Regions from separate parts of the Acidovorax bellezanensis genome, predicted to be linked through region 1. Evidence: predicted binding sites of a transcription regulator. Region 1 holds the regulator's gene; each other region holds the start of a gene.

What was found. The regulator HrcA, encoded in region 1, represses chaperone genes, less so after heat shock. The targets are predictions, from matches to a motif close to TTAGCACTCNNNNNNNNNGAGTGCTAA.
Region 2: the regulator HrcA is predicted to act here: its motif matches at 3,681-3,707, upstream of N0K08_RS21715 (co-chaperone GroES).
Region 3: the regulator HrcA is predicted to act here: its motif matches at 6,105-6,131, upstream of rpoH (RNA polymerase sigma factor RpoH).

What each region holds. Positions count from the first base shown of each region.
Region 1 is NZ_JAODYH010000017.1:321,808-331,477, forward strand. Features, by position in the region: gene N0K08_RS22550 (dynamin family protein) at 1-212, shown strand, start outside; gene mutY (A/G-specific adenine glycosylase) at 215-1,276, shown strand; gene rapZ (RNase adapter RapZ) at 1,277-2,158, opposite strand; gene recN (DNA repair protein RecN) at 2,162-3,829, opposite strand; gene N0K08_RS22570 (NAD kinase) at 3,831-4,730, opposite strand; gene hrcA (heat-inducible transcriptional repressor HrcA) at 4,759-5,763, shown strand; tRNA gene N0K08_RS22580 (tRNA-Ile) at 5,816-5,892, shown strand; gene thpR (RNA 2',3'-cyclic phosphodiesterase) at 6,060-6,596, shown strand; gene N0K08_RS22590 (SDR family oxidoreductase) at 6,640-7,404, opposite strand; gene N0K08_RS22595 (peroxiredoxin) at 7,632-8,183, shown strand; gene N0K08_RS22600 (methyl-accepting chemotaxis protein) at 8,433-9,670, shown strand, end outside.
Region 2 is NZ_JAODYH010000017.1:156,339-166,008, forward strand. Features, by position in the region: gene pgi (glucose-6-phosphate isomerase) at 1-1,284, shown strand, start outside; gene groL (chaperonin GroEL) at 1,599-3,254, opposite strand; gene N0K08_RS21715 (co-chaperone GroES) at 3,303-3,593, opposite strand; gene N0K08_RS21720 (TonB-dependent receptor) at 3,885-6,065, shown strand; gene N0K08_RS21725 (PepSY-associated TM helix domain-containing protein) at 6,077-7,450, shown strand; gene N0K08_RS21730 (SDR family oxidoreductase) at 7,514-8,293, opposite strand; gene N0K08_RS21735 (2Fe-2S iron-sulfur cluster-binding protein) at 8,304-9,329, opposite strand; gene N0K08_RS21740 (GlcG/HbpS family heme-binding protein) at 9,355-9,670, opposite strand, start outside.
Region 3 is NZ_JAODYH010000003.1:456,645-466,314, forward strand. Features, by position in the region: gene N0K08_RS05670 (FAD-dependent monooxygenase) at 1-346, shown strand, start outside; gene N0K08_RS05675 ((2Fe-2S)-binding protein) at 429-947, shown strand; gene N0K08_RS05680 (c-type cytochrome) at 944-3,811, shown strand; gene N0K08_RS05685 (MFS transporter) at 4,039-5,355, shown strand; gene N0K08_RS05690 (MarR family winged helix-turn-helix transcriptional regulator) at 5,428-5,886, opposite strand; gene rpoH (RNA polymerase sigma factor RpoH) at 6,159-7,103, shown strand; gene N0K08_RS05700 (Bug family tripartite tricarboxylate transporter substrate binding protein) at 7,206-8,195, shown strand; gene N0K08_RS05705 (SCO family protein) at 8,245-8,859, opposite strand; gene cyoE (heme o synthase) at 8,866-9,670, opposite strand, start outside.

The DNA of each region.
Region 1 (9,670 bases):
AGGAACGCAAGCGCAGTTTCACGCGCCGCATCGAGGCCGTGGATCGCATCCAGCAGGCCGCCAGCAGCCTGGTCGAGCGCATCGCCGAGATCGAGGCGGCTGACGCAGGCATCGCGGCGCTGGAGCTGCGACTGGCGCAGCAGTGCCAACAATTGCTGGCCCTGCCTGCGTCCGCGCCCGGCGAAACCCGCGACCCCATACCGGTAATCTGATTTTGACGTCTTCCTCCATCGCCACCGCCGTCGTGCAGTGGCAGGCCTCGCACGGCCGCAACCATCTCCCCTGGCAGCAAACGCGCGACCCCTACCGGGTCTGGCTGTCGGAAATCATGCTGCAGCAAACCCAGGTCGCCACGGTGCTGGGCTACTTCCCGCGGTTTCTGCAGCAGTTCCCCGATGTCGCCAGCCTGGCGGCCGCGTCCGAGGACGCGGTGCTGGGTCTGTGGAGCGGCCTGGGCTATTACAGCCGGGCGCGCAATCTGCACAAGTGCGCCCAGGCCGTGATGGCCTTGCACGGCGGGCGCTTCCCGGAAACGGCCGAGGCCCTGGCCACGCTGCCCGGCATCGGCCGCTCCACCGCGGGGGCGATCGCCTCGTTCTGCTTTTCGCAGCGCGTGCCGATTCTGGACGCCAACGTACGGCGCGTGCTCACGCGCGTGCTGGCCTTTGGCGAAGACCTGGCCGTGGCGAAGAACGAGCGTGCACTGTGGGATCTGGCCACGGACCTGTGCCCCGATCCGCGCGAACTGGATCTGTACGAAGCCATGCCGCGCTACACCCAGGGCATGATGGACCTGGGCGCGAGCCTGTGCCTGCCGCGCAAGCCTGCCTGCCTGTTGTGCCCGCTGCAAAGCCAGTGCAAGGCGGCGCGCGCCGGCAATCCCGAGGATTACCCGGTGCGCACGCGCAAGCTCAAGCGCAGTGCGCAGGCCTGGTGGCTGCTGCTGGCCCAGGACAGCCAGGGCCGGATCAGCCTGGGCAAGCGTCCGTCCACGGGCATCTGGGCCGGGCTCTACAGCCCGCCGGTGTTCGAGGATGCGGCGGCGCTGGAAGCCGCCGTCCAGGCGCGCTGGCCGCAAGGCGGCGTGGAGCTGGAGCACCAGCCGGCCTTTCTGCATGTGCTCACGCACCGCGATCTGCACCTGCACCCGGTGCTGGTACGGGTCGATGCCGTGCATGCAGCCGAACCCGCGGCCGACGATTGGTACACGCGCGCGCAGTGGACCGACATGGGGCTGCCGGCGCCGGTGCGCAAGCTGCTCGAACGCGAAGGCTGATCAGCTTTCCGCCGTCGCCGCGCGGCCGTCGAGCTCGCGGTGGCGAATCAGCGTGGGCCAGTTCTGGCCGAAGTGGGCCGCCAGCTGCTCGACCAGATAGACCGAGCGGTGCTGACCGCCAGTGCAGCCTATGGCCACCGTGACATAGCTGCGGTGGTTTTGCGCCAGCAGCGGCAGCCAATGTTCGAAGAACTGCGTGATGTGCTGCTGCATCTGCAGCACGTCGGGTTGCTGGCGCAGGAAGGTCTGCACCGGCTCGTCCTTGCCCGACAGGGGGCGCAAGTCGATGTCGTAATAGGGGTTGGGCAGCATGCGCACATCGAACAGGTAGTCGCAGTCCACCGGCATGCCGTGCTTGAAACCGAAGGACTGGAACAGCAGCGTCATCTGCCCTTCGGGCACGGTCAGCAGGCTTTTGACATAGCTTTGCAACTGCGAGGAGCGGATGGTGCTGGTGTCTATGACCTGGGAATGGTCGCGCAGATCGGCCAGCAGCTCCCTCTCCCATTCGATGGTTTGCGCCAGCGCCTTGCGGCCTTGCTGCGCTTCGTCGCCCGACAGGGGGTGGCGCCTGCGGGTTTCCGAGAAGCGGCGCACCAGCGTGCTGGTGGTGGCGTCGAGAAACAGCGAATGCACCATCACGCCCTGGCTGCGCAACAAGGAGAGCTGCGCGGGCAGTTGGGGCAGGCCGGTGGCGCTGCGCGCGTCGATGGCAATCGCCACACGCTTGCCGTGGTGCGCATGTTCCAGGGCCACGAATGAGGACAGCAGCTCGGGCGGCAGGTTGTCGACGCAGTAATAGCCCGCATCTTCCAGTGCATGCAGGGCCACGGACTTGCCGGAGCCGGACATGCCGGTGATCAATACGACTTCAAGCAGCATGGCTCAACCTTTGCTTGCCGGCACACAGGCCTGCTGCAGCATTTCGCGGGCGTGTGCCATGGTGGTTTCCGACAGGCGTTCACCGCCAAGCATACGCCCCACTTCGGCAACGCGGCTATCTGGGGTGAGCGCGGTCACGGTGCTGGTGGTGGCCTGCTTGTCGCGGCGCTTGGCCACGACCAGATGGTGGTCGGCGCAGGCCGCGACCTGGGGCAGATGGGTCACGGCCAGCACCTGTCGGTCCTGGCCGAGCTTGTGCATCAGCCGGCCGACGGTTTCGGCGACGGCACCGCCCACGCCCGAATCCACTTCGTCAAAAATCAGAGTCGAGGCTTCACCCAGTTCGCTGGTGGTGACCGCAATCGCCAGCGAAATGCGCGACAGCTCGCCGCCCGAAGCGACTTTGCCAATGGGCTTGGGTGTGGCGCCCGGGTGGCCGGCCACCAGAAAGGCCAGCGCATCCAGGCCTTGCGGGCCGGGTTCGTCGGCCTCGGTCTGGGAGACTTCGAAGCGTCCGCCCTGCATGCCCAGCCCCTGCATGGCCAGCGTGATGGCGCGCGACAGCTTGGGTGCGGCCTTGGCGCGTTGCTGCGACAGCGCGCGCGCCGCCTGCTCGTACTGGGCATAGGCGGCATCGGCCTGCTGGCGCAAGGCCTCGATGTCGACCACGGCGTCGAGCTGGCGCAGCTCTTCCTTCCAGCCGGCGAACAGCTGCGGCAACTCGGCCGGCGGGCGCTTGTAGCGGCGCGCCAGCTGCATCCACAGCGACAGGCGCGTGTCGAGTTCGGCCAGGCGCTCCGGATCGAGCTCGGTGCGGTGCAGGTAGGACTGCAGCGAATGGCGTGCATCGCTGATCTGCGCCAGGCCCGAGGCCAGCACTTCGGCGATTTCCTTGAATTCCGGGTCCAGGTGCTCCTGGTCCTGCAGGTCGCCATGCGCGCGGTTCAGCGCCGCGAGGCCGCCGGTCTCGTCGTCTTCGATGGCGAACAAGGCACTTTGCGCCGTGTCGAGCAGGGCCTGGGCATGGGACAGGCGGGTGTGCTGGGCGTTGAGGTCTTCCCACTCGTCGTCGCCCGGAGCGAGCTTGTCGAGTTCGGCGATCTGCCACTGCAGCCGTTCGCGCTCGCGCTGCAGGCTGTCCTGCGCCTGCACCGCGTGTTCCAGCGTCTGGCGGGCGCCGCGCCAGCTGTCCCAGAGCTTGCGCAGCGGCTGCGTGGACAGGCCGGCGTAGGCGTCGAGCAGTTCGCGTGCCGCGTCCGGGCGGGTCAGGCTTTGCCAGGCATGCTGGCCGTGGATGTCGAGCAACTGCTCGCCCACGGCACGCAACTGGGTGGCGGTGGCCGGCGCGCCGTTGATCCAGGCGCGGCTGCGGCCCTGGGCATCGATCACGCGGCGCAGCAGCAGGCTGTCTTCCAGCGCAAAACCGCCGTGCTCCAGCCAGGGCTTGAGCCGTGCGGGGCAGTCGAATTCGGTACAGATGTCGGCCTGCGCCGCGCCTTCACGCACCACGCCAGCGTCGGCGCGCGCGCCCAGGGCCAGCTGTACGGCGTCGATCAGAATGGATTTACCCGCGCCGGTCTCGCCGGTGAGGGCGGTGAAGCCGCTGTGCAGGTCCAGGTCCAGGGCCTGGACGATGACAAAGTCACGCAAGGCAATACGTTTAAGTGCCATTTCAGTTCCCACCCTCGTTCCAGCCTAGCTTCTTGCGCAGCGTGGCAAAGTAGTTCCAGCCCTTGGGGTGCAGAAAACGTACGCAGTGCTCGGCCCGCGTCACCAGAATGCGGTCGCCGTGCAGCAGTGAAGCCAGCGATTGCATGTCGAAATTGGCGCTCACATCGCGCCCACCGACCACTTCGATGACCACTTCGGTCGCATCCGACAGCACGATGGGGCGGTTGGACAAGGTGTGCGGCGCAATCGGCGCCATCACCCAGCCGGGAATCGAAGGGTGCATCATCGGCCCGCCGACCGACAGCGCGTAGGCCGTCGAGCCCGTGGGGGTGGCGACGATCAAGCCGTCGGCGCGCTGGTAGGCGACGAAATTGCCGCCCACTTCGACACGCACTTCGAGCATGCCCGACGTCGCGCCGCGGTTCACCACCACGTCGTTCATGGCCAGGGCTTCGAAGACCTGCTGCTCGCCGCGCATCACGCGCGCACGGATCATGGGCCTGAGGTCTTCCTCGTATTCCCCTTGCAGCATGGGCGTGAGAACGGTCTGGTACCCTTCCAAGGGAATATCCGTGACAAATCCCAGGCGCCCCTGGTTGATGCCGATCAACGGCGTGCCATAGCGCGCCAGATGGCGGCCTATGCCCAGCATGGTGCCGTCTCCCCCGACGACCAGACCCAGGTCGCAAGTGGCCCCGAGGCCGTCGACATCCATGGACCGATACTGGTGTATGCCCGCATGGGCAGCAGTTTCGGATTCGAAAATGACTTCGCATCCTTGGCTGCTGACAAAGCTGGCAATATCTTGCAGGGCTTGGCGTGCACTGTCGGGGCTGGCGCTGCTGGAGGCGGGCGACTGGTATTTCCCGATCAGTGCGACTCGGCGGAACTTAGACGTCATTTTCAAATTACATCATTAAAATCACTACATGCTCGATGACCGTGCCAAGTTGTTACTCAAAGCGCTGGTCGAGCGCTACATTGCCGACGGCCAGCCCATAGGCTCGCGCACCCTTTCGCGCGCCTCGGGCCTGGAATTGTCGCCTGCGACGATACGCAATGTGATGTCCGACCTGGAAGGCATGGGCTTGATTGTCAGCCCACACACTTCCGCGGGCCGCATTCCCACCGCCAAAGGCTACCGTTTGTTCGTCGACACCATGCTCACGGTGCAGCGCGACGACTTCCACGCGCCCGTGCTGCCGGCCGAACAGCCGCAGAAAGTCATTGCCAACGCGGCCCATCTGCTGTCGAGCCTGTCGCACTTCGTCGGCGTGGTGATGGTGCCCAAGCGCACCTCGGTGTTCCGCCAGATCGAATTCGTGCGCCTGTCCGAAAAGCGCTTTCTGGTGATCATCGTCTCGCCCGAAGGCGATGTGCAAAACCGCGTGATCTTCACCGAAGTCGACTACACCTCCTCGCAACTGGTCGAGGCCGCCAACTTCCTCAACGCCAACTATGAGGGCCTGGCCATGGAGCAGGTCAGGGAGCGGCTCAAGGGCGAAGTGGACCAGCTGCGCGGCGAAGTCGCGGCGCTGATGCAGGCCGCCGTCAACGTCGGCACCGAAGCCATGCAAAGCGACGAGGCCGATGTGGTGATCTCGGGCGAGCGCAACCTGCTGGCCGTGAGCGATTTTTCCAGCGACATGGACCACTTGCGCCGCGCCTTCGAACTGTTCGAGCAGAAAACCCAGATCCTGCGCCTGCTCGACATCTCCAGCCAGGCCGAAGGCGTGCGCATCTACATCGGCGGCGAAAGCCAGGTCGTGCCCTTCGAGGAACTGTCGGTGGTGAGCGCGCCCTACGAAGTCGACGGCAAGATCGTCGGCACCCTGGGAGTGATCGGCCCGACGCGCATGAACTACGACAAGATGATCCAGATCGTCGACATCACGTCCAAACTCGTCACCAATGCCTTGAGCTACCGCCGCTAGGCACTACAATGGTCGGGTTTTGCCAAGACGCCTTCAGTGGCGCGGCAGCAGGGGGGCGTTAGCTCAGTTGGTTAGAGCAGAGGACTCATAATCCTTTGGTCGACAGTTCAAGTCTGTCACGCCCTACCAGTGTTTATTCAATGAAATCAATGGCTTGCCGGTAATTCGGCAGGCCGTTTTTCTTTCTGGCGGCAGCCAGGTGTCAACGCGGACATGTGGCCTGGGGGGCTCATCCGCACATTCTTTGCAGCAAAAATGGCTGGAAAGAGAAGGCCTGACTGATCACAATCCTGATCATGGACGGCCCGACCGCAAAGACCCAACGCCTGTTTCTGGCCCTTTGGCCCGATGCGCCTTGCAGCCATGCCATCGCTGATCTGGTCCAGCAAATGGACTTGCCGGCAGGCGCAGCGGTGTATGCCCCGCAGGACTGGCATGTGACGCTGCATTTTCTGGGCAGCGTGGGGGCAGATCGCATGCCTGATCTGGAATCGCTGGATGTCACCATGTCCCCGGTGACTGTCACGCTCGATCAACTCTGGCTGTGGCCGCGAGGCTTGCTCGTGCTGGCTGCCTCGGTGGTTCCAGAGGAGTTGAGCGAGTTGCATGCCCGCTTGGAGCAGAGACTGAAGGCCATGGGTTTGAAGACGCAGGAAGAGGCCTATCGCCCGCATCTGACTTTGGCCAGGAAGGTGGGCCAGCCAAGGCTGCCAGATCGCATTCCGCATATCCAGTTCATAGCGGATCGGTTCGCGCTGGTGGCCTCGACGGGACATGCACCTCAAAGGTACCAGTGTGTGCGGTGGTTGGGAGCCCGCGAATCTGGCGAATGAAACCCCAGATCCCAGGCGCAACACCGGTCCGGGCGACCGCGCTTCAGCCCCGGCCGACGAAAGGCATCTTGGTCGCCATGACGGTGTGGAACAGCACGTTGGCTTCCAGCGGCAGGCTGGCCATGTAGAGCACCGACTGGCCGACCACGGCCACATCGATCATGGGCTCGACAGCGATCTCGCCGTTGGCTTGGGGAACGCCCTTGGCCATGCGCGACGCCAGGTCGGTCATCGCATTGCCGATGTCGATCTGGCCCACGGCGATGTTGTACTGGCGGCCGTCGAGCGCGGCGGTCTTGGTCAGCCCCATCACCGCGTGCTTGGTCGCGGTGTAGGCGATCGAATTGGGGCGCGGCGCATGCGCGGAGATGGAGCCGTTATTGATGATGCGCCCGCCTTGCGGGCTCTGGTCGCGCATCACCTTGAAGGCCTGCTGCAGGCAATAGAACATGCCGTTCAGATTCACATCGACCACCTCGCGCCACTGATCCGGCGTCCAGTCGATGAAAGAGCCTGGCGGGTTGCCGCGGCCGGCGTTGTTGAACAGCAGATCGACGCGGCCGAATGTGGCGACCGCGCTTTCGAACAGCGCGGCGACGGCATCTGGGTCGCTCACATCGGTGGGCACGCAGTGCACGCGATCGCCCCGGCCATGCAGCGTCTGGGCTTCTTTCTTGACCTGTTCGAGCAACTCGGCGCGCCGACCCGCGAGCACCACGTGGAAGCCTGCTTCCAGCAAAGCCTGGGCCACGGCCTTGCCTACGCCCGATCCTGCACCCGTGATGACCGCCACTTTCTTGTCTGTCATTTCAAATCTTTCTGCGTGATGTCGAACCCCATTGTGGGTGCATTGCGGCCGGTGGCCGCGTGGGCTGTCGCCGTTTTTCAATGCGTCTAGAATTTATGAGTGCCCACCCTCTGGCGAACGCGCTGCACCAAGCACCCCTTCAGCATGCCGACGCACAGGGCATGCCGGCCAGGGAAAAACCGAAAGCCTGGACAATGCCACTCATCCACCATTGGCAGAAAGCTCCCATGCGCACTACCGGCTTTGGTATTCCCTTTGCATTTTCCGCAGCCGTTGCGCTCGCGGCCCTGTTCTCCCCGGCCGCGCATGCGGTGCTCAAGGTCGGTGATGCGGCGCCGGCCTTCACCACCCAGGCGGCGGTGGCGGGCAAGCCTTTCGAGTTCGATATGCAGGCGGCTCTCAAGAAGGGGCCGGTGGTGCTGTATTTCTTCCCCAAGGCCTTCACTCAGGGCTGTACCCAGGAGGCCCACGCCTTTGCCGAGGCCACGCCGCAGTTCAAGGCCCTGGGCGCGCAGGTGGTGGGCATGTCGCATGACGATATCGCCACCTTGCAGCGCTTTTCCACCGAAGCCTGTCGCGACCAGTTTGCCGTGGCGTCGGATCCCAAGGCCAGGACCATCCAGGCCTACGATGCTTCGGCGGCCGCCGATCCCAACCGGGCCGACCGCATCTCCTATGTGATCGGGCAGGACGGCAAGATCAAGTTTGCCCATGTCGGCGCCGATCCGCTCGAACATGTGGAGCAGACCAAGGCGGCCGTGCGCAGATTGAAGAAGTGAAGCTGTTGCAGCCGTCGGCGGCACGTTGATCGGGCTGCCGCTCAACGCGGTCACGCCCTGTCAGGCGAGTAAAAAAAGCCTGCTATGTTTTGCATAGCAGGCTTTTGCTTTTGCGCAGTCCGGGAGGTGTTCTCTAGCAACAGAAGAAAAGTTGCACCTTGACCAAAGACAAACAAGATACACTTTTCATTCTAAGTTACATATTATTTCAATTAAGAGACATCGATTCACCCATTGAAGGAATCATGAATGGACCGCTTGAAAATCTCCACGCGCCTGACTGCCGCATTCATCATCATGACGGTACTGATGCTGATACTCGGAGGGGTGGCACTCCTGGGATCGTCCACGCAACGCGCTGAACTGGAAGAGATCACCCAAAGGGCCATCCCCATCATTCGGAATTTGAACAATGTCACGGATGGTGGCAATGAGCAAGCGATTCAGTTCCGCAATCTGGCGCTCTTCACGACAGAGAAGATCCAGGCATCAGCACGTGCCTCGATCCAGAAGAACCGTGCCGATATCGATGCAGAAATGAAGGCGCTCGCTCAGCTCGTTCGCTCTGACCAGGGAAAAACCATGCTGGCGGAGATTGGCAAGCGCGGCACTGCCTTCAGTAAATCCGGCGATGAGTTTTTGGCACTGCTGGCGCAAGGCCAAAGAGAAGAGGCCCAGACCATGCTGGAAATCCAGCTGCGCCCCGTTCAGCTGGAATACCAGCGGTCCATCCGTGAGCTGCTGGATCACCAGACACGGGGTTCGGACGCCGCCAGTCAGCAGGCTGAAGCCGCGGCCGATAGTCTGGGACGGCAGGTGCTGGTCACCGGCGCGGTTGCCCTGGTCCTGGCGATTTTCATGGCCGTCACCATCACCCGCTCCATCACGCGTCCGCTGGCACAGGCCGTGGAGGTCGCCGACCGGGTGGCGAGTGGTGACTTGAGCGGGAAAATCCTGGTCAAGTCTCAGGACGAGATGGGCCATCTGCTGAGCGCGCTGCAACGCATGCAGCAAAGCCTGGTGCAGACCGTGACCGCCGTGCGTGGCAATGCCCAGGGCGTGGCCGCCGGCAGTACCCAGATTGCCGAAGGCAACAGCGATTTGTCAGGCCGCACCGAGGAGCAGGCCAGCGCGTTGGAGCAGACCGCGGCAGCCATGGAGCAGCTGGGCTCGGCGGTCAGCCATAACGCGGACAACGCCCGCCAAGCCAATCAAATGGCCGTGAGTGCCTCCTCCGTGGCGGCCCAGGGGGGCGAAGTGGTCGCCAAGGTGGTGGAGACCATGAAAAGCATTGATGAAAGCAGCCACAAGATTTCCGACATCATCAGCGTCATCGACGGCATTGCGTTCCAGACCAATATCCTGGCCTTGAATGCGGCGGTGGAAGCAGCGCGCGCGGGCGAACAAGGCCGCGGCTTTGCCGTGGTGGCGGGCGAAGTGCGCGCATTGGCCCAGCGCAGTGCCGAGGCGGCCAAGGAAATCAAGCA
Region 2 (9,670 bases), 170 kb from region 1:
CTGCGTGAGCAGGCGCTGGTCACGGCCATGGCGGCGCCGGTGCGCGAAGCCCTGGAGGAGGTGCATGACACCCTGGACGCGATGCTGGCTCTGGCGGAGCAGGTGCGGGCCATGCCCCATATCACCGACGTGGTCAACATCGGCATCGGCGGCTCCCATCTGGGGCCGGAAGTGGTGGTCAACGCGCTCGAGGACTGGTGCGATTCGGGCAAGCGCTTTCATTTCGTCTCGAATGTGGACGGGCATGAACTGGGCCATGTGCTGTCGCGCGTGCGCCCGCACAGCACGTTGTTCCTGGTGGCGTCCAAGTCGTTCACCACGGCCGAAACCATGCTCAATGCCCATTCGGCGCGCACCTGGTTCCTGGCCAACGGAGGTTCGGAGGACGATTCCGCCGAATGTGCGATCGCCGATCATTTCGTGGCCTTGACCACCAATGTGCAGGCGGCGGCGCAGTTCGGCATCCACCGCACCCTGGGCTTCTGGGACTGGGTGGGCGGGCGTTATTCACTCTGGTCGGCCATCGGCCTGCCGATTGCGATTGCCGTCGGCGCAACGCATTTTCGCGCCCTGCTGGCGGGCGCGCATGCCATGGATGCGCACTTCGTCACGGCGCCGCTTGCGCGCAATCTGCCGGTGCGCATGGGCCTGCTGGATATCTGGTATCGCAACTTCCAAGGCTTTGGCAGCCGCTGCATCGCGCCTTACAGCCACGGTCTGCGGCGCCTGACGGCGTATCTGCAGCAGCTGGAAATGGAAAGCAACGGCAAGCAGGTCGATACCCAGGGACGTCCGCTGGGCGTGGCCACGTCGGCCGTCGTCTGGGGGGAGCCGGGTACCAATGGCCAGCATGCGTTCTTCCAGATGCTGCACCAGGGCCAGGACGTGATTCCCGTCGAATTCATCGCCCTGCGCGGTGGCGGCAAGTACCTGGGCGCGCACCACCACAGCCTGCTGGTCAACGCCGTGGCCCAGGCCCAGGCCTTGATGGTGGGGCGCAAGAACGAGAGCAGCGAAAAATACTGCCCGGGCAACCGTCCCAGCAGCTTTCTGCTGCTGCAGCAGCTCGATCCTGCATCGCTGGGGGCGCTGATTGCGCTGTATGAGCACCGGGTGTTCGTCACGGGTGCCGTGTGGGGCATCAACAGCTTCGACCAGTGGGGTGTGGAGCTGGGCAAGGGCCTGGCGCGGGATCTGGCTGCACGCCAGGAGCGCGACGACTGGCAAGGCGTGGATGCGTCGACCGCGGGCCTGATGCGACGCCTGATTGCGGCGGATATATAAGCACCGCCTGAGCCGCTTCACCGGATGGCCGGCCCCGGCTCCCCCCTCTCATCCTTCGGTGGAAGGGGGCGCCCGGCTAGGGGTGCCCGGCTAGGGGCGCCCGGCTAGGGGCGACACCATCGCTGCGGGGCGGCCCTTGCTCGGTGTCCCTCGCTTTTGGCCGCGCCAGTTTCAAAGGCTGCGAGCGATGCAAATCGCAGAGAGAACGCCGGTAGACAATAAAAAACCCGCAGCCCTTTCGGACTGCGGGTTTTTTGTTGGCTGGGACTGGCGGGCCTTGCGACCCGCCGGACAGCGCAATTTCCCGAGGGAAATTACATGCCCATGCCGCCCATGCCACCCATGCCGCCCATGCCGCCGCCCATGCCGCCCATGTCGGCACCAGCGTCAGCCTTGGGGGCGTCGGCAATCATGCACTCGGTGGTCAACAGCAGGGAAGCGACGGAAGCTGCGTTCTGCAGAGCAGTACGCGTGACCTTCGTGGGATCCAGGATACCCATTTCGATCATGTCGCCGTAGGTGTCGTTGGCGGCGTTGAAGCCGAAGTTGCCAGTGCCCTTGAGCACGGCATCCACCACCACCGAAGGCTCGCCACCGGCGTTGGCCACGATTTCGCGCAGAGGCGCTTCGATGGCCTTCAGGATCAGCTTGATGCCGGCGTCCTGGTCGGCGTTGTCGCCCTTGATCTCGCCCACGGCTTGCTTGGCGCGCAGCAGTGCCACGCCGCCGCCGGCCACGATGCCTTCTTCCACAGCTGCACGGGTAGCGTGCAGTGCGTCTTCAACGCGGGCCTTCTTTTCCTTCATCTCGACTTCGGTGGCAGCGCCAACCTTGATCACGGCAACACCGCCGGCCAGCTTGGCCACGCGCTCTTGCAGCTTTTCACGGTCGTAGTCGGAAGTGGCTTCTTCGATCTGGATGCGGATTTGCTTCACGCGGGCTTCGATCTCAGCAGCTTGGCCAGCACCGTCGATGATGATGGTGTTTTCCTTGCCGATTTCGACGCGCTGGGCTTGGCCCAGGTCTTCCAGCGTGACCTTGTCCAGCGTCAGGCCGACTTCTTCAGCGATGACCTTGCCGCCCGTCAGGATGGCGATGTCTTCCAGCATGGCCTTGCGGCGGTCGCCGAAGCCAGGAGCCTTGACAGCCACAACCTTCAGGATGCCGCGGATGGTGTTGACCACCAGCGTCGCCAGGGCTTCGCCTTCGACGTCTTCGGCAACGATCAGCAGAGGACGACCGGCCTTGGCAACTTGCTCCAGCGTGGGCAGCAGGTCACGGATGTTGCTGATCTTCTTGTCGAACAGCAGCACGAAGGGGTTGTCCAGGATGGCCGATTGCTTTTCCTGGTTGTTGATGAAGTAAGGCGACAGGTAGCCGCGGTCGAACTGCATGCCTTCAACGACTTCGAGTTCGTTGTCCAGGCTCTTGCCTTCTTCAACCGTGATAACGCCTTCCTTGCCGACCTTGTCCATTGCGTTGGCAATGATCTGGCCCACGGACTCGTCCGAGTTGGCAGAAATCGAGCCGACCTGGGCGATTTCCTTGGAAGTGGTGGTGGCCTTGGATTGGGCCTTGAGCTGCTCGACCAACACGGTCACAGCCTTGTCGATACCGCGCTTCAGGTCCATGGGGTTCAGACCAGCGGCGACGTACTTGGAGCCTTCGCGCACGATGGCTTGGGCGAGCACGGTAGCCGTGGTCGTGCCGTCACCAGCGATGTCGTTGGTCTTGGAAGCCACTTCCTTCACGAGCTGAGCGCCCATGTTCTGCAGCTTGTCCTTGAGTTCGATTTCCTTGGCAACGGACACGCCGTCCTTGGTCACCGTAGGGGCGCCGAACGAGCGCTCCAGCACCACATTGCGACCCTTGGGGCCCAGAGTCACCTTGACCGCATTGGCCAGGATGTTCACGCCTTCAACCATGCGGGCGCGTGCTTCACCACCGAAAACTACGTCTTTAGCTGCCATTTTGATTCTCCGAATTCAGTTAACAGGAAGGCCGGGAAGGAGAAGTGCTTACTTCTCGACGACTGCGAACAGGTCGTCTTCCTTCATCACCAGCAGTTCGTCGCCATCGACCTTGACGGTCTGGCCGCTGTACTTGCCGAACAGAACGCGGTCACCGACCTTGACGTTCAGAGCGATCAGTTCGCCCTTGTCGTTCTTCTTGCCGGGGCCGACGGCCAGGATTTCACCTTGGTCGGGCTTTTCGGCGGCGTTGTCAGGGATAAAGATGCCGGAAGCGGTCTTGGTTTCGTTTTCGAGGCGCTTAACGATCACACGATCGTGCAAGGGACGAAGTTTCATAACATCTCCAGATACATCAACAGGTTGGAACCACACTGCCAAGCCGGGAGCGGCTCGACATTCGAAATTGCCGGGGGCAGGGCACTGTTAGCACTCTATCCCAACGAGTGCTAATGATAAGGGCGTTTTTCGGACTTTCAAGTGTTTTGCGGCAAGAGGCCTTGGCGAATCCGGGGATCGCAGAGGGTGCTTGGAAGCCTCGTCCGGGAAATCCCTGTGGTTTTTGGCGGCGGCCCAGGAGGGAAAAGCCGCAAAAGATAAAATCAAACGAGAATCATTTTTGTTTTTATTATGAAAAACCCGTCACTGCGCCCCACTGTGGGCGCTATTGCCTTGTGGGCAACTGCGTGCACGGCGGGGGCGCAGCCAGCAGCCTCTGCCCCCGAGATGGACACGGTCACGGTCGAAGCCAGCGCCGATGCCTCGGTCGAAGGCCTGGCCAAGCCCTTTGCCGGCGGGCAGGTGGCGCGTGGTGGCCGCGTGGGCCTGCTGGGGCAGCAGGACCTGATGGACACGCCGTTTCAGCTCACGAGCTATACCAATACGCTGATCCGCGATCAGCAGGCGAAAAGCGTGGGCGAAGTGCTGCTCAACGACCCTGCCGTGCGCAGTGCCCGGGGCTATGGCAATTTCCAGGAAATCTACATGCTGCGCGGTCAGCCGATGTACTCGGACGACATCGCCTACAACGGCTTGTACGGCCTGCTGCCGCGCCAATATGTGGCGTCGGAATTCTTCGAGCGCGTCGAAGTGCTGCACGGTGCAAGCGCTTTCCTCAATGGCGCGGCCCCGGGGGGCAGCAACCTCGGCGGCGCGATCAACCTCGTTCCCAAGCGCGCGAGCAATGAAGCGCTGAGTCGCGTGGACCTGGGCGTGCAGTCGGGCGGCCAGGTGTCGGCGTCCGTCGACCTCTCGCGCCGCTTCGGTCCGGACAACAACACGGGCGTGCGACTCAATGCCGTGCGCCGCGATGGCGGCACGGCTATTGACGGCGAAAGCCGCGGGCTGACGGCGTTGGGTCTGGGCCTGGACTGGCGCAGCCGCGATGTGCGCGTGTCGGCGGACCTCGGCTACCAGGACGACAAGCTCAAGGGCGCGCGTCCCAATCTGACGCCCGCTGCGGACTTCATTCCCGCCGTGCCCGACAACAAGACCAACTACGCCCAGCCCTGGACCTATTCCAATGCCAAGGACCTGTTTGCCACCGCGCGCGCCGAATGGGACCTCAGCGACCAGGTCACGGCCTGGGCCGCGGGCGGGCTCAAGCGCGGCAAGGAAGAGAATTCACTGGCCAGTCCCACGATGGTCGATCGCTCCGGGATGGCGAATACGGGCCGTTTCGACAACAGCCGTGAAGACGATGTGAAGACCGGCGAAATCGGTCTGCGCGCGCGCTTCGCGACCGGCGCTGTCCAGCACCAGGTGGTCGCGTCCGCCTCGTGGTTCGCGCATGAGGAGCGCAACGCCTGGGCCATGTTCACTGGCGGCAATTTCCCCATCAATATCTACGACCCGGTGGGCTCGGCGCGCCCGGCCACCAATCTGGGCAGCGGCAATCTGTCCGACCCGCTGCGCGCGGGCGTGGATAAGCTGCAGAGCTATGCGCTGGCCGACACCTTGTCCTTCCATGACGATCGCGTGCTGCTGACCCTGGGCCTGCGCCACCAGAGCATTGAGCAGAACAGCTTCAGCAATGCGACCGACCTGCAGACTGGCAGCTACAAGAAGTCGGCGACCACGCCGGTCGTGGGTCTGGTGTTCAAGGCCACGCCCGCACTTTCGCTGTACGGCAACTATGTTGAAGGCTTGGTCAAGGGTGAGGTGGCACCCACCTCTGCCGGCAACCTGCCCGTGCTCAATGCCGGTCAGGTGTTCTCGCCCTACCGCGCCAAGCAAAAAGAGGTCGGCGTGAAGTGGCAGCAGGGCGGACTCGGCGCCACGGCCGCGCTCTACACCATGGACAAGCCGGTCAGCTATGTACAGAACCAGGTCTTCGGCGAGTTTGGCACGCAGCGCTACCGCGGCCTGGAGCTGAATGTCTTTGGCGAGCCCGTCAAGGGCCTGCGCGTGCTCGGCGGTGTGACTTTTGCGGACGCCAAGCTCAAGACCACGGCCGGTGGCTTGTACCAGGGCAACAACGCGATCGGCGTGCCGCGTCGCCAGCTGACGCTGGGCGGCGACTGGGATGTGCCCGGCGTGCAGGGCCTGGCGCTCAATGCGCGCCTGATCCACACTTCGAGCCAGTATGCGAATGCGGCCAACACGCTGAACGTCAAGGGCTGGACCCGCACCGATCTGGGTGTGCGCTACATGATGGACATCGGCAACGACCGCCTGCTGACGCTGCGCGCGCGTGTCGACAACCTGTTCGACAAGCAGTACTGGGCGTCGGTCGGCGGCTATCCGGGTTCGAACTACCTGGTGCAGTCCACGCCGCGTACTTTCGCCCTCAGCGCCAGTGTCGATTTCTGAGGTAGCGCCACATGCGTGAGTTCTGGACCGTGGTCCACCGCTGGATGGGCCTGACGGTGGCGCTTTTCCTGATCGTGGCGGGAGCGACCGGTGCGGTGATTTCGTGGGACCACGAGATCGATGAATGGCTCAACGGCGACATCATGCACACCCCGGGGCGGGGCGCGCTGCGGAACCCCTTGGCACTCGCGGCCGCGGTCGAAGCCAGCGACCCGCGCGCCGAGGTGGCCTACATGACGCTGGGATTGGAAGAAGGCCATGCGGCCTCCTTTCTGGTGCGCCCGCGCAAGGACCCGGCCACGGGCCGGTTCCATGTGCTCGACTACAACAACGTGTTTGTCGACCCGGTGACCGCGCAGATCACCGGGCACCGCGATTCCAAGAGCCTCACGCTCAGCACCCGCAACCTCATGCCCTGGCTGCGCCATCTGCATGAAAGCCTGCACATGCCGGCCTTCTGGGGCAGCGACCGCTGGGGCTTCTGGCTCATGGGCGGCGTGGCGCTGATGTGGTTGATCGACAGCTTTGTCGCGCTCTACCTCACGCTGCCGCGGCGCCTGGCCGCGCGCCGCGTGTCAATGCCGTCAACAGCCCATGCAACTGTGCTGTCCCAGCGCAGGGGCAACGAGGAAGGGCCGCCCCGCACCGAGGCTGCCGTCCCCCTCCACCGAAGGTTGAGAGGGGGAAGCCGCGTGAGCGGCTCAGGGGGGTCAAAATCTTGGTGGAGCCGTTGGCAGCCGTCGTGGGTCGTGCGCTGGCGCGCGGGCGGCTATAAGCTCAACTTCGACCTGCACCGCGCGGGCGGCCTGTGGATCTGGGTCCTCATCATTGTGGTGTCGTTCACTTCCTTTTCGCTGAACCTGTACCGCGAGGTGTTCTATCCGGTGATGCGCCAGATCTCGACGACCACGCCCGGCCCGTACGAAACCATCACGCCCGCGCCTTTCGGCAGCTTCATCGAACCCAAGGTCTCGTTCGCCACGGCGATCGATATCGCGCGCCGCGAAGGCGAGCGCCTGGGCTTCGAGCACCCGCCGGGCGGCATCTGGTACGGCGGGGATTTCCCGTTCTACAACGTGTCGTTCTTCGATCCGGCTGATGAAATGGGCGGCATGGGCATGGGTCTGTCGAACATCTATGTGAGCGCGGACAACGGCGAAGTGCTGGGCATGCACCGGCCCTGGCATGGCACGGCCGCCGATGTGTTCGTGCAACTGCAGCTGCCGCTGCATTCGGGGCGCATCCTGGGCCTGCCGGGACGCATCATGATGTCCTTCATGGGCCTGCTGGTGGTCATGCTGTCGGTCACGGGCATCGTGATCTGGGAGCGCAAGCGCCGGGCGCGCAGGGCCAAGGAGCGTGCGCTGGCGGTCAGCGCGGCATGAAAAAACCGCCTGCGGGCGGTTTTTTCATGGCCCGCATGGGCGCGCAGGCTTCAATGCAAGACATCAAAAGATGCCAGGGTACTCGCCGCCGTCGATCAGCAGGCTTTGTCCTGTCATATAGCCCGCCAGATCGGACGCAAGATAGGCAATCAAGGCCCCGACTTCCTCAGGCCTGCCGAATCGGCCTGCCGGATTGTGTGCTTCCCGTGATTTGCGGATGGCTTCCACGGAATCCCCCTGGCTCAAGGCCAGCTTCTGGATGTGCCGTGCCTGGGCATCGGTGTCGAAGGCCCCTGGCAGCACGTTGTTGACGGTGACGTTGTCACGCACCGTCTGGCGCGCCAGGCCCCCGCAAAAGCCGACCAGGCCCGAGCGCGCGCCATTCGACAGGCCCAGCTCGGCATGCGGGGCTTTGACGCTGCGGGAGACGATGTTGATGATGCGGCCGTACCGGCGTGCGCGCATGCCGTCGACCACCTGGCGGATCATGTCTATGGGGCCGACCATCATCAAGTCCAGCGCGCGGTGCCAGGTCTCGCTGTCCCAGTCCTGGAAATCACCGGGTGGAAAGCCGTCGGCATTGGTCACCAGAATGTCGGGCGCCGGGCAGGCCTGCAGCGCGGCCTGTCGCCCTGCCGCCGTGGTGATGTCGGCCACCACGTGGCGCACCGCCAGGCCGCAGTCCTGCGACAGCTGGGTGCTGGCGCTTTGCAGCGTGCTTTCGGTGCGCGCGGCAATCACCACATGCACGCCTTCGAGCGCGAGCTGGCGGGCCGTGGCGTAGCCCATGCCCTTGCTGCCGCCAAAGACCAGGGCGGATTTTCCGGCGATCTTCAAGTCCATGCGGCAGTCCTCAGGTGGCGTCTGCCAGGGCGGCAGCGGCGTTTTGGAAGAGAAAGCTGTCCGAGTAGATCTTGTCCATGGCGGCGCCGGACAGGGCCAGCACCGCCTTGGCCTCTTCGATCATGCGCGGCGACCCGCACAGGTAGATCGAATGCTCGGAGAGGTCGTCGAAGTCTTGCGTGATGGCATCTTGCACATGGCCGCGCCGGCCGGTCCAGGCATCGGAAGGGCGCGACAACACGGGGATGAAGCGAAACTCATACAGCCGGCTGCTCCAGCGCTCGAGCTCGTCCAGCAGGTACAAGTCCTGCTCGCTGCGCATGCCCCAGTAGAAGTGGATGGGTGGGCAATCCTCGTCGTCCAGCAGCGATTCCAGAATGGCCCGGATGGGGGAAAAGCCCGTGCCGGTGGCCGCGAACACCATGGGCTGGTAGTCCTGGGCGTGGTGGTGGAAGTTGCCGTGGGGCAGCTCCACCTGCAGGTCATCGCCGGGGCGTGTCGTGGCCAGCATCTGGTCGGTGAACTGGCCGCCGGGGATCTTGCGGATCTGCAGGCTGATGCGATTGCCCTGCAGCGGGTTGGCCATGGAGAAGCTGCGCACTTCACCGTTGCCCAGCGCAATGTTCAGATACTGGCCCGGCGCATAGCGCACACCGTGCTCGGCCGGCAACTCCAGCGCCAGATGGTAGATGTCAGGAGAGTGCAGCGCCATTTCCACTACCGTGGCGGTCAGCGTCTGTGGGGGCGAGCACGCCGGCCCCTGTTCCACGCTGATCACCAGGTCGGATTGCGCGCGTGCCTGGCAGGCCAGGGCGTAGCCCTGTGCATGTTCTTCATCGGTCATCGCCATCGGCAGTTCGCCGTCTGGATAGGCAATGCTGCCGGTTTCGACCTTCATGCGACAGGTGCCGCAACCGCCGAACGTGCATTCGTGCGGCAAATCCACACCATGGCGCGTGGCGGCTTCGAGCACGGATTCCTCGCTGTCGACATCAAACGCTTGCTGCGTCTGCAGCCAAAGTACGCGGTAGGTCACGGTTTCTCTCCTTGCACGCGGTGGCTTATTTCTTGATATCGGCCTGTACCAGTACTTCGGCGCGGCTGCCCAGCACTTCCTGCAAGGCTTGCAAAGCAGCCAGGCCGCAGGCCGTGTCCTGCTCGCCATTGCCGCCCGACAGGCCTACGCCGCCAATCACTTCGCCGTTGACGACGATGGGGAAGCCGCCGACGAACACGGCGAACTTGCCTTCGAAACTCCACTGGATGCCGAAAGCCTCGTTGCCGGGCAGCGCGGGGCCGTTGGGGGCGGTGTTGAACAAATGGGTCGAGCGTTTGTGGCCGGCGGCGGTGAAGGCCTTGTTCCAGGCGATCTGCGGT
Region 3 (9,670 bases), on a different contig from region 1:
CAAGTGGTCGCTGCTCGAGCGCGATCCCCTGCCCCTGTGGAGCCGCGGCCGTCTGGTGCTGCTGGGCGATGCCTGCCATCCCATGAAGCCGCATATGGCCCAGGGCGCTGCCATGGCCATCGAAGACGGTGCCATGCTGGCGCGCTGCCTCAAGGAAGTCGGCGCACACAATCACGAGCTGGCCTTCGCCCTGTACGAAGCCAACCGCAGCGAACGCGCCACCAAGGTCCAGCGCATTTCGCACGACAACACCTGGCTGCGCACGAACGAAGATCCTTCGTGGTGCTTCGGCTACGACGTGTTCAACACGCCACTGGTGGAGCCCAAGGTCAAAATCGCGGCCTGATCTCCGCGCCACGCGCCGGACCAGCGGCTCACCCCGCTGGTCCGGCGACCCCAGACGACCTTTAGAACCGCAGCCCTTTTGCATGGAAACCACCCGCCATCCCAGCAGCCCCTCCGCTCCCTTGCGCCTGTGCGTCAACGCACGCCCGTGCGAGGTTGCGGCCGCGCCCGAAACAGCACTGCTTCATGTGCTGCGCAATGACCTGGAGCTCAACGGCCCCAAGTACGGCTGCGGCCTGGGCGAGTGCGGTGCCTGCACGGTGCTGATCGATGGCGTGGCAGCGCGTTCCTGCGTGATTCCTGTGCGTTCGGCCCAGGGCCGCGAAGTCACCACGCTGGAAGGCCTGGGCACGCGCCAGCAACCCGGCCCCACGCAACAGGCCTTCATCAACTGTCAGGCAGCGCAGTGCGGCTACTGCCTCAACGGCATGATCATGACCGTCGAGGCCTTGCTGCGCCGCAATCCCCATCCCAGTGAGCAGGAGCTGCGCAATGAGCTCCATCACAACCTGTGCCGCTGCGGCACGCATGTGGAAATCATGCAGGCGGCCCTGCAGGCCGTGCACTTGCGCGCGGCTTGCGCGTCCGAGGCGGCGCGATGAACCTGTCCATTCCGGCCTCCGCGGCCACCCCCGCGCTGCCCGCCGATCTGTTGTACGGCCTGGCGCTGCGCCCCCCGGCGGCCCACTGGAACGGCCTGCGCTACCAGGGCAGCGAACTGGTCAGCGTCCGGCTGGACGAGGCGCGCGCCATGGCGGGTGTCGTGGCCGCCGTACAGCTGAGCCATTTCGTCGGCGTGGTCGCCGTGGCGCCGATCCATGCCCTGCAGGCCGCCAGCAGCCTGGCGCCCGTCTGGCACAGCCCCGATACGCCGGACATGCCGGCCGCCCCCGAACAGCAGACGCGCTTTGTCTGGCAGCTGCCGCGCACGCCCGTGCCCACGGCAGCCCAAGTCCTGGTCTGGTGCCTCAATGACCACGCCAGCATCTGGCTGCCCCCCTGCGAACCCGAAACGCAGCGCCTGGTGCGCAGCGAACTGGCCGCGCTGCTGCAACTGCCCGAAGCGGCGCTGCACCTGCGCACCGCCGCCCTGGCCGACACCGCCCCGCTACACCTTCTGGACCTGCTCGATGCCGCCGCCGATGCCGCCTTGCTGTCCCAGGCCGTGGGCCGTCCCGTGAGCGTGGCCTGCCAGGCCTGCAGCGCCGACGACCAGCTGGTGCTGCACATGCCCATGGCATCGCCCTCCCCGTCGACAGAGATTCAGGCGCACCACGGCACGGGCTCGACGGCATCCGCCACGCTGCTGTCGCACGCGCCCTGGGCCGTGCGCCCCAGCCTCGCACGCCTGCTGAGCCAGCCCGGTCTGGCGCGCGCGTCGGCCCATGCCAGCGTGCGCGGCGCAGGCACGGTACAAGGCCTCAAAAGCAGCAGCGGCCCGCAACATGCAGGCGTTCATGATTTGAACGCCGCCCAGGTCTTCGCCCATGAAAGCCTGTGGCATGAACAAGCCCTGGCCCAGGGTCAGGACCCGCTGGCCTGGCGCCTGCAACACCTGCCCGCGGGCCCGGGCCGCGATCTCGCCCAACAGGTCGCCGAGCGCGCCCAGTGGCCGGCATCGGAAGATGCCGACGGCCGCCTGCGCGGACGCGGCTTTGCCACCGCCCAGGTGCAGACGCTGGACGCCGATGGCGCCGACCGCCTGGTCTGGAGCGCCTGGGTGGCCGAAGTCGCCGTGCACCCGCAAACCGGCCAGATCGAAGTCACGCGCGTCGCCGCCGGCCACGACAGCCAGCAATTGCATGCGGCGCAAAGCGCCACGCTGCACCCGGAAATCCGGCTGCAAGACCCGCAACTGCTGGCCGATGCCCGCCAGTTGCTGGGCAGCGCACCCGCCTTCGACGACTGGAACAGCCCGCAGCCCGGCAGCCTGCTGCCACACCAGACCGGACTGACCCACCCTGCATCGCCCGACGGCAGGCTGATCCGGCAGGGCCGACTCGACCTCGATGGTGTCACCACCCTGCCCGCGGCCGCCGCCATTGCCAACGCCATCCAGCAGGCGACTGGCGTGCGCCTGCGCGAAGTGCCGTTCCAGGCAGAGCAGCTGCGCCTCGCCTTGGGCGGCAGTGGCTCCGAGCGCCCAGGCGCGATGCGGCAACGCCCCTGGGGCTGGCTGGCCGCGGGCGCGGTCGGCGCAGCCGGACTGGCCGCCATGGCCTGGCCGCTCAAGCCCGCGCTGCCGCTGACCACCGGCCCCGATGTGTCGCTGTACTCGCCGCAGGCGCTGGAGCGCGGCCGCCTCGTCGCCGCCGCGGGCGACTGCGTGGTCTGCCATACGGCGCCCGGCGGCGCGGCCAATGCCGGCGGCCTGGGCCTGGAAACACCGTTCGGCACCATTTACTCGACCAACATCACGCCCGACAACGAAACCGGCATCGGCCGCTGGTCGTTCGCCGCGTTCGAGCGCGCGATGCGCCAAGGCATTCACCAGGACGGCCGCCAGCTCTATCCGGCGTTTCCGTACACGGCCTTTGCCAAGCTCAGCGATGGTGACCTGCAAGCGCTTTATGGCTACCTGATGTCGCAAACGCCCGTCAAAGCGCAGGCGCCGCAGACGCAGCTGGCTTTCCCCTACAACCTGCGCCCGGCCATGGCCGGTTGGAATGCGCTGTTCCACGATGCCACGCCCTTCAAGGCCGACCCGGCGCGCAGCCCCGAATGGAACCGCGGGGCCTATCTGGTCGAAGGCGCGGGCCATTGCGCTGCTTGCCATTCGCCGCGCAATGCCCTGGGCGCCGAAAAGACCGGCATCCACTACCTGGCCGGCGGCGAAGCCGAAGGCTGGAGCACTCCGGCGCTGAACCAGCTCGCCGGCGGCAAGCTGCCCTGGAGTCGCGATGAGCTCTACCAATACCTGCGCACCGGTTTCTCCTCGCGCCACGGCGTGGCCGCGGGACCGATGGCCCCGGTGATCCATGGCCTGGGCGCACTGCCCGACAGCGATCTGCGCGCCATCAGCACCTATCTGCTGGAACTGCCGGGATCGACGACCGCCCCCGCGACACAGGCCCAGCCAGCGCCGCAGGCCGCCGCCGTGGCAGCCCCGCCCGCCTACAGCCCCCATGTCAACGGCGAGCGCATCTACCAGAACGCCTGCGCCGTCTGCCACGAGGCCGGCAGCGGCCCGACGCTGTTTGGCGTGAAGCCCCTGCTGGCGCTCAACACCAATCTGCATGCGAGCAGTCCCGACAACCTGGTCCAGATCATCCTGAACGGCATCCAGACGCCGGCCAATGACGCGCTGGGCCATATGCCGGGCTTTAGGGACAGCCTGGACGACAACCAGATCCTGGATTTGACGACTTATTTGCGCGAACGATTTGCACCGGAGGAACCCGCTTGGCCCCATGAAACGAAGGCAATCAGCAAACTGCGCGCCGCATCACATGCCCTACCGCATTGATCTCGGTGACGCGAATGAAAGTCGGAATATGTCCCTCTGAGATCGGCTCCACGCATTCAATCCGCACTACCACTCATTTCTTGACGACTGCGCTCCATAAATCCGATTAATGGATTATTCGGACGCCATGAAAAATCAAGGCGCGAATACAGGCCAACGCCATTCAATTTCCGCCTTGCAGGATATCGGTTCAACAGTATTGCAATGACCCACAAAGGAAATATTACATGTCATCTTCATTAATATCGGTTGAGAAAGGCATCCAGACAGCTGGTGTCGGAAAATTTCAATATCGGCTTTTTGTGATTTTCGGTCTGGTATGGCTGGCGGATGCCATGCAAGTGCTGTCCATCGGCTTCAGCGCCCCCTCGATCGCCAAGACTTTCGGCATCACCATGCCCGAGGCCTTGAGCACCGGCACCTTCTTCTTCATCGGCATGCTGATCGGCGCCTTCGCGTTCGGCCGGCTGGCGGACCGCATCGGTCGCCGCCCGGTGCTGATGATGGCCGTGGTCATCGACGCCTGCGCGGGCGTCGCGTCGGCTTTCGCACCCGATCTGGTCTGGCTGCTGGCCCTGCGCTTCGTCACCGGTATCGGCGTGGGCGGCACGCTGCCCGTCGACTACACCATGATGGCCGAGTTCCTGCCCAGCAACAAGCGTGGCCGCTGGCTGGTGCTGCTCGAGTCGTTCTGGGCCGTGGGCACGATCTGCCTCGCGGTGCTGTCGCTGATCGCGGTCGCCTGGGGTGACGATGCCTGGCGCCTGATCTTCTTTGTGACCGGAATCCCGGCGCTGATCGGTGTGGTGCTGCGTTTTTACATTCCTGAATCGCCGATGTTCCTCAACCGCAACGGCAAATCGGAAGAAGCGCGCCGGGTGCTGGAACGCGTGGCCAAGGTCAACGGCAAGGATGTCAAGATTCCCATGCTGCAACCCGAACTGCAGGAGCGCAAGTCGATCTTTGCCCTGTTCTCCTCGGAACTGCGCCGCCGCAGCATAGGCTTGCTGATGGCCTGGGCCTTGATCTCGATTGCCTACTACGGCGTGTTCGTCTACCTGCCCATCAAGCTCGCCAGCTCCGGCTTCGGCTTCATGCGCGGCCAGGAATTCCTGGTGGTGCTGGCCCTGGTGCAGTTGCCGGGCTTTGCCCTGTCGGCCTATGGTGTCGAGCGCTGGGGCCGCAAGCCCACGCTGATCGGCTTCCTGCTGCTCAGCGCCGTGGGTTGCATGCTGTACAGCCTGGGCACTTCGACGATCGTGGTGGTGGGCTCGACCCTGCTCATGAGCTTCTCGCTGCTGGGCACCTGGGGCGCGCTGTACGCCTTCACGCCCGAGGTCTATCCCACCGACCTGCGTGCCAGCGGCATGGGCATGGCCGGCGCGACCGCGCGCTTCGGCGGACTGTTCGCTCCCGCCATCATCGCCCCCATCATGGCCACCCATTTCACGCTGGCCCTGGCCGTGCTCTCGAGCATGCTGGTGGCGGGTGCGATCGCGATCTGGTCCGTGGATGTGGAATCGCGCAACCGCGTGCTGGATTGAGACCGGCTACTGACTGAAAAAGAGCCGCCAGGGCATGCCCTGGCGGCTCTTTTTTGTGGTGCGGCGCACCCATCAAGCGGCGTCGCCGCCCTCCAGCATCTTGCGCAGCAGGAAATTCAAGGCCAGCCGTTCGGCGGGATTGAGATTGCCATAAGTGCTTTCGGTGATCTGCTGCGCAAAAGGCTCCATCTCGGTCACCAGATCGTGCCCGGCCTGCGTCAGCTTGATCACGACCTTGCGCCTGTCCATGCGATCGTGGTCCACGCTGACCAGCTCCCGTTGTTTCAATCTATCCACCACGCCACGGATGGTGGCCTGGTCAATCACCGTCGCCTTGACCACATCCGCCAATGAACTGCCGTCATTGGTACGAATGGAACTCAGCACCACGAACTGGGCGGCCGTCAGCTGTGAATCTGGAATGTATTGCTGGAAAAGCGCAGTATGCCGCTGGTAGGCACGGCGCAGAAAATGCCCTATCTGGTCTGAAAAAATATATTCTTGCGGCGGGAATTCAGGGCTGTTCTTCATTTTTGTATTTTATGAATATTTTTCCTGCTTGGATGGTCTCACTTCCATTCCGCCACACCGCCTCATAAAATTTCATTTTTCACCCCCCTTCTTTACCAAGATCAAAGTGTCATGCCGTGGACTCACCGCAAGAAAGCCGATGGCACGGCCCACAGGCGCCGCGAGGCGGGGGGTGGACCCGGTGGACACAGACTGTCCATGGTTAAGGAACTTCTGGCTTAGCACTCTGTCCAATAGACTGCTAACATGAAGGTATGGAAGAAAGGACTTCAATGACCTCCACATCCGGAAACATTGCGACGACCACTCTGACGCCCACCAACCCCTGGGCTTTGGTACCCCCGCTGGGCAACCTTGACGCCTATATCACGGCCGTCAACCGCCTTCCCATGCTCACGCTGGAAGAAGAGCAGGACTACGCCCACCGCCTCAAGAACAACAGCGATCTGGACGCTGCCGGCCGCCTGGTGATGTCTCACCTGCGTCTGGTCGTGGCCATTTCCCGCCAATACCTGGGTTATGGCCTGCCCCACGGCGACCTGATCCAGGAAGGCAACGTCGGCCTGATGAAAGCCGTCAAGCGTTTCGACCCCGAACAGGGCGTGCGCCTGGTGAGCTACGCCATGCACTGGATCAAGGCCGAGATCCACGAGTACATCCTCAAGAACTGGCGCATGGTCAAGCTGGCCACGACCAAGGCCCAGCGCAAGCTGTTTTTCAACCTGCGCTCGATGAAGCAAGGCCTCAAGGCCGATGCCGCTGCGCTCGATGGAAACACGAACCGCGACACGCTCAGCGCCCTCGAGATCGACACCGTCGCGCAAAAACTCAACGTCAAGCGCGAAGAAGTCATCGAAATGGAAACCCGCATGTCGGGTGGCGATGTACTGCTGGATCCGTCGCCTTCGGATGACGGCGAGAACGCTTTTGGCCCCATCGCCTACCTGGCCGATGGCGCGCACGAGCCCACGGCCATGATCGAGTCGCGCGAGCGCGACGCGCTGGCCACCGACGGCATCAGCCTGGCGCTGAACGGCCTGGACGAGCGCAGCCGGCGCATCGTCGAAGAGCGCTGGCTCAAAGTCAACGACGACGGCTCGGGCGGCATGACACTGCACGAACTCGCCGCGGTCTATGGCGTCAGCGCCGAGCGCATCCGCCAGATCGAATCGGCCGCCATGAAGAAGATGAAGAAGACGCTGGCCGAATACGCCTGACCTGCCCTGCCCGCCGGGGATAATCAGCGCACCGCCTTTACAGGCTGTGCGCTTTTTTCATCGCCGGGCCGCCCCCATGATCAGTTACCAGAGGAGTTCTCCATGATTTCCACGCCAAGCCGCCGCACGGTGCTCACCTGGGCGGCCGCCGTGACAGGTGCCGCAGCCATGCCGACACAGGCTGCCGGCCCCGCCGCCTGGCCGAGCCGCCCCGTCAAGCTGGTGGTCGGCTTTCCCGGCGGATCGTCCCCCGATCTGGTCGCGCGCACTCTGGCCGAGCCGCTGGCCAAGCTGCTGGGCCAGCCCGTGGTGGTCGAAAACAAGGTCGGTGCCGGCGGCAACATCGGCGCCGATGCGGTCGCCCGTGCCACCGATGACCATACGCTGGGACTGATGATCAATGGCAACATGACCATCGCCAAGCTGATCAATCCCAAAACCAGCTACGACCCGCTCAAGGACTTGCAGCCGGTCAGCCTGATTGCCACCGCACCGCTGGTGCTGGCCGCCTCCATCCATACGCCAGGCCACACGGCCGCCGAATTCTTCGCGGCCGCGCGCGCCAGCGGCGACCAGTGGAGCTATGGCAGCCCGGGCATAGGCACCGTCGCCCACATCGGCATGGAGCTGCTCAAGGCGCGTGCCGGCATCGCTCCAGTGCACGTTCCCTACCCCGGCAATCCGCAGGTGATCAACGCCATCATTGGCGGGCAAATCCAGATGGCTTTGCTGCCCCCGGCCATGGCCGCGGCCCAGGCGCGTGCGGGCAAGCTGCGCGTGATCGGCGTGACGTCCACCAGCCGTTCCACGCTGGTGCCCGAGTACCCCAGCCTGGCCGAAGCCGGCATTGCCAACTACCAGATGGAAATCTGGAACGCCGTGGCGGCGCCGCGCTCGCTGCCCCAGCCCGTGGTCCGGCGCCTGGAAACGCTGCTCAGCGAAATCGCGCGCAGCCCCGACGTTCGCGCCAAGCTGTTTGCCCAAGGCTGGCAAATCGCCGGCACCTCGTCCGAAGGCCTGGCCAACCGCATCCGCACGGATGTGAAGGTGATGGGCGACATCATCCGCAGCCAGAACATCTCCGCCCAATGAAAATGGGCCCCAAAGGGCCCATTCATGTGAGGTAACAGCTGATCCGGACTCAGCTCTTCTCGGAAAGCAAAGTGCGCACGTCGGACACCACGACCTGCGGGCCGCTGCCGTAGCGTTCATAGACCCGCAGACGGCCTGCGGGGTCGTACACGTAGCTGCCGGCCGAATGGTCCAGGGTATAGGTTTGCGGCGTCTGGCCTTCGACCTTCTTGTAGAAGATCTTGAAGTCCTTGGCGATCGCCGCGGTCTGCTCGGGCGTGCCGCGCAAGGCCACAAAGCTGGGATCGAAGTTGCCCATGTAGGCCTTGAGCATCTCCGGCGTGTCGCGCTCGGGGTCGAGCGAGACGAAGATCGCCTGCAGGCGCTCACCATCGGCGCCCAGCAGTTGCTTGACTTCGGCCAGCTCCTGCAGCGTCGTGGGGCAGACATCGGGGCACTGGGTGTAGCCGAAGAAAACCACCACCACCTTGCCCGCAAAGTCCTTGAGGGTCCGCAGCTGACCGTTGGCGTCGGGCAAAGAGAAGTCGCGCGCATATTCGGCGCCGGTCACATCCACCCCTTGAAAGCTCACTTTTTCTTCCCGGGAGCAGCCGGCCAGCCAGCCAACGGCGCCCGTGCCCAGGGTCGTGGCCAGCATCAGCTTCAGTACACGTCGTTTGTCCATAGTCATTCAATAAATATAGTGATCCGCGAGCAAGGCCGTGAACAGCAGGCTCAAGTGGATCAGGGAAAAGCGAAAGGTCTTGCGGGCCAGTGCATCCGAGTAATTGCGCCACAGGCGAAAGCCATAGGCGCAAAAACCCAGACCCAACACCACGGCCGCGGCCAGATACAACCAGGAGCTCATGCCGAAGATGAACGGCATGAGGCACCCGGCAAACAATACCAGCGTATAGAGAAACACTTGCAAGCGGGTGAATTCATTGCCGTGCGTCACGGGCAGCATGGGCAGGCCGGCCTGGCGGTATTCTTCCACCCGGTACAGGGCCAGGGCCCAGAAATGCGGCGGCGTCCAGAGGAAGATGATCAAGAACAGGATCAGCGCTTCGGGCCCAACCTGACCGGTCATGGCCGCCCAGCCCAGCACCGGCGGCATGGCCCCTGACGCTCCACCGATGACGATGTTCTGCGGCGTCAGCGGCTTGAGGATCACCGTATAGACCACGGCATAGCCGACAAAGGTGGCCAGCGTGAGCCACATGGTCAGCGGATTGACCCAGACATACAGCAGCGCCGAGCCCGCGGCGCACAGCAGCGCGGAGAACACCAGCGCCTGCACGTGCGACAGCTCACCCTTGGCCGTGGGCCGCCAGGCCGTGCGCTTCATCTTGGCATCGATGCCCGTCTCGACCAGGCAGTTGAAAGCGGCGGCGGCACCGGCCACCAGCCAGATGCCGGCACAGGCCACGGCCATGCGCCCCAGTTCGGCCATCGAGGGCCAGGCCGGCACGGCCAGCACCATGCCGATCAGCGCG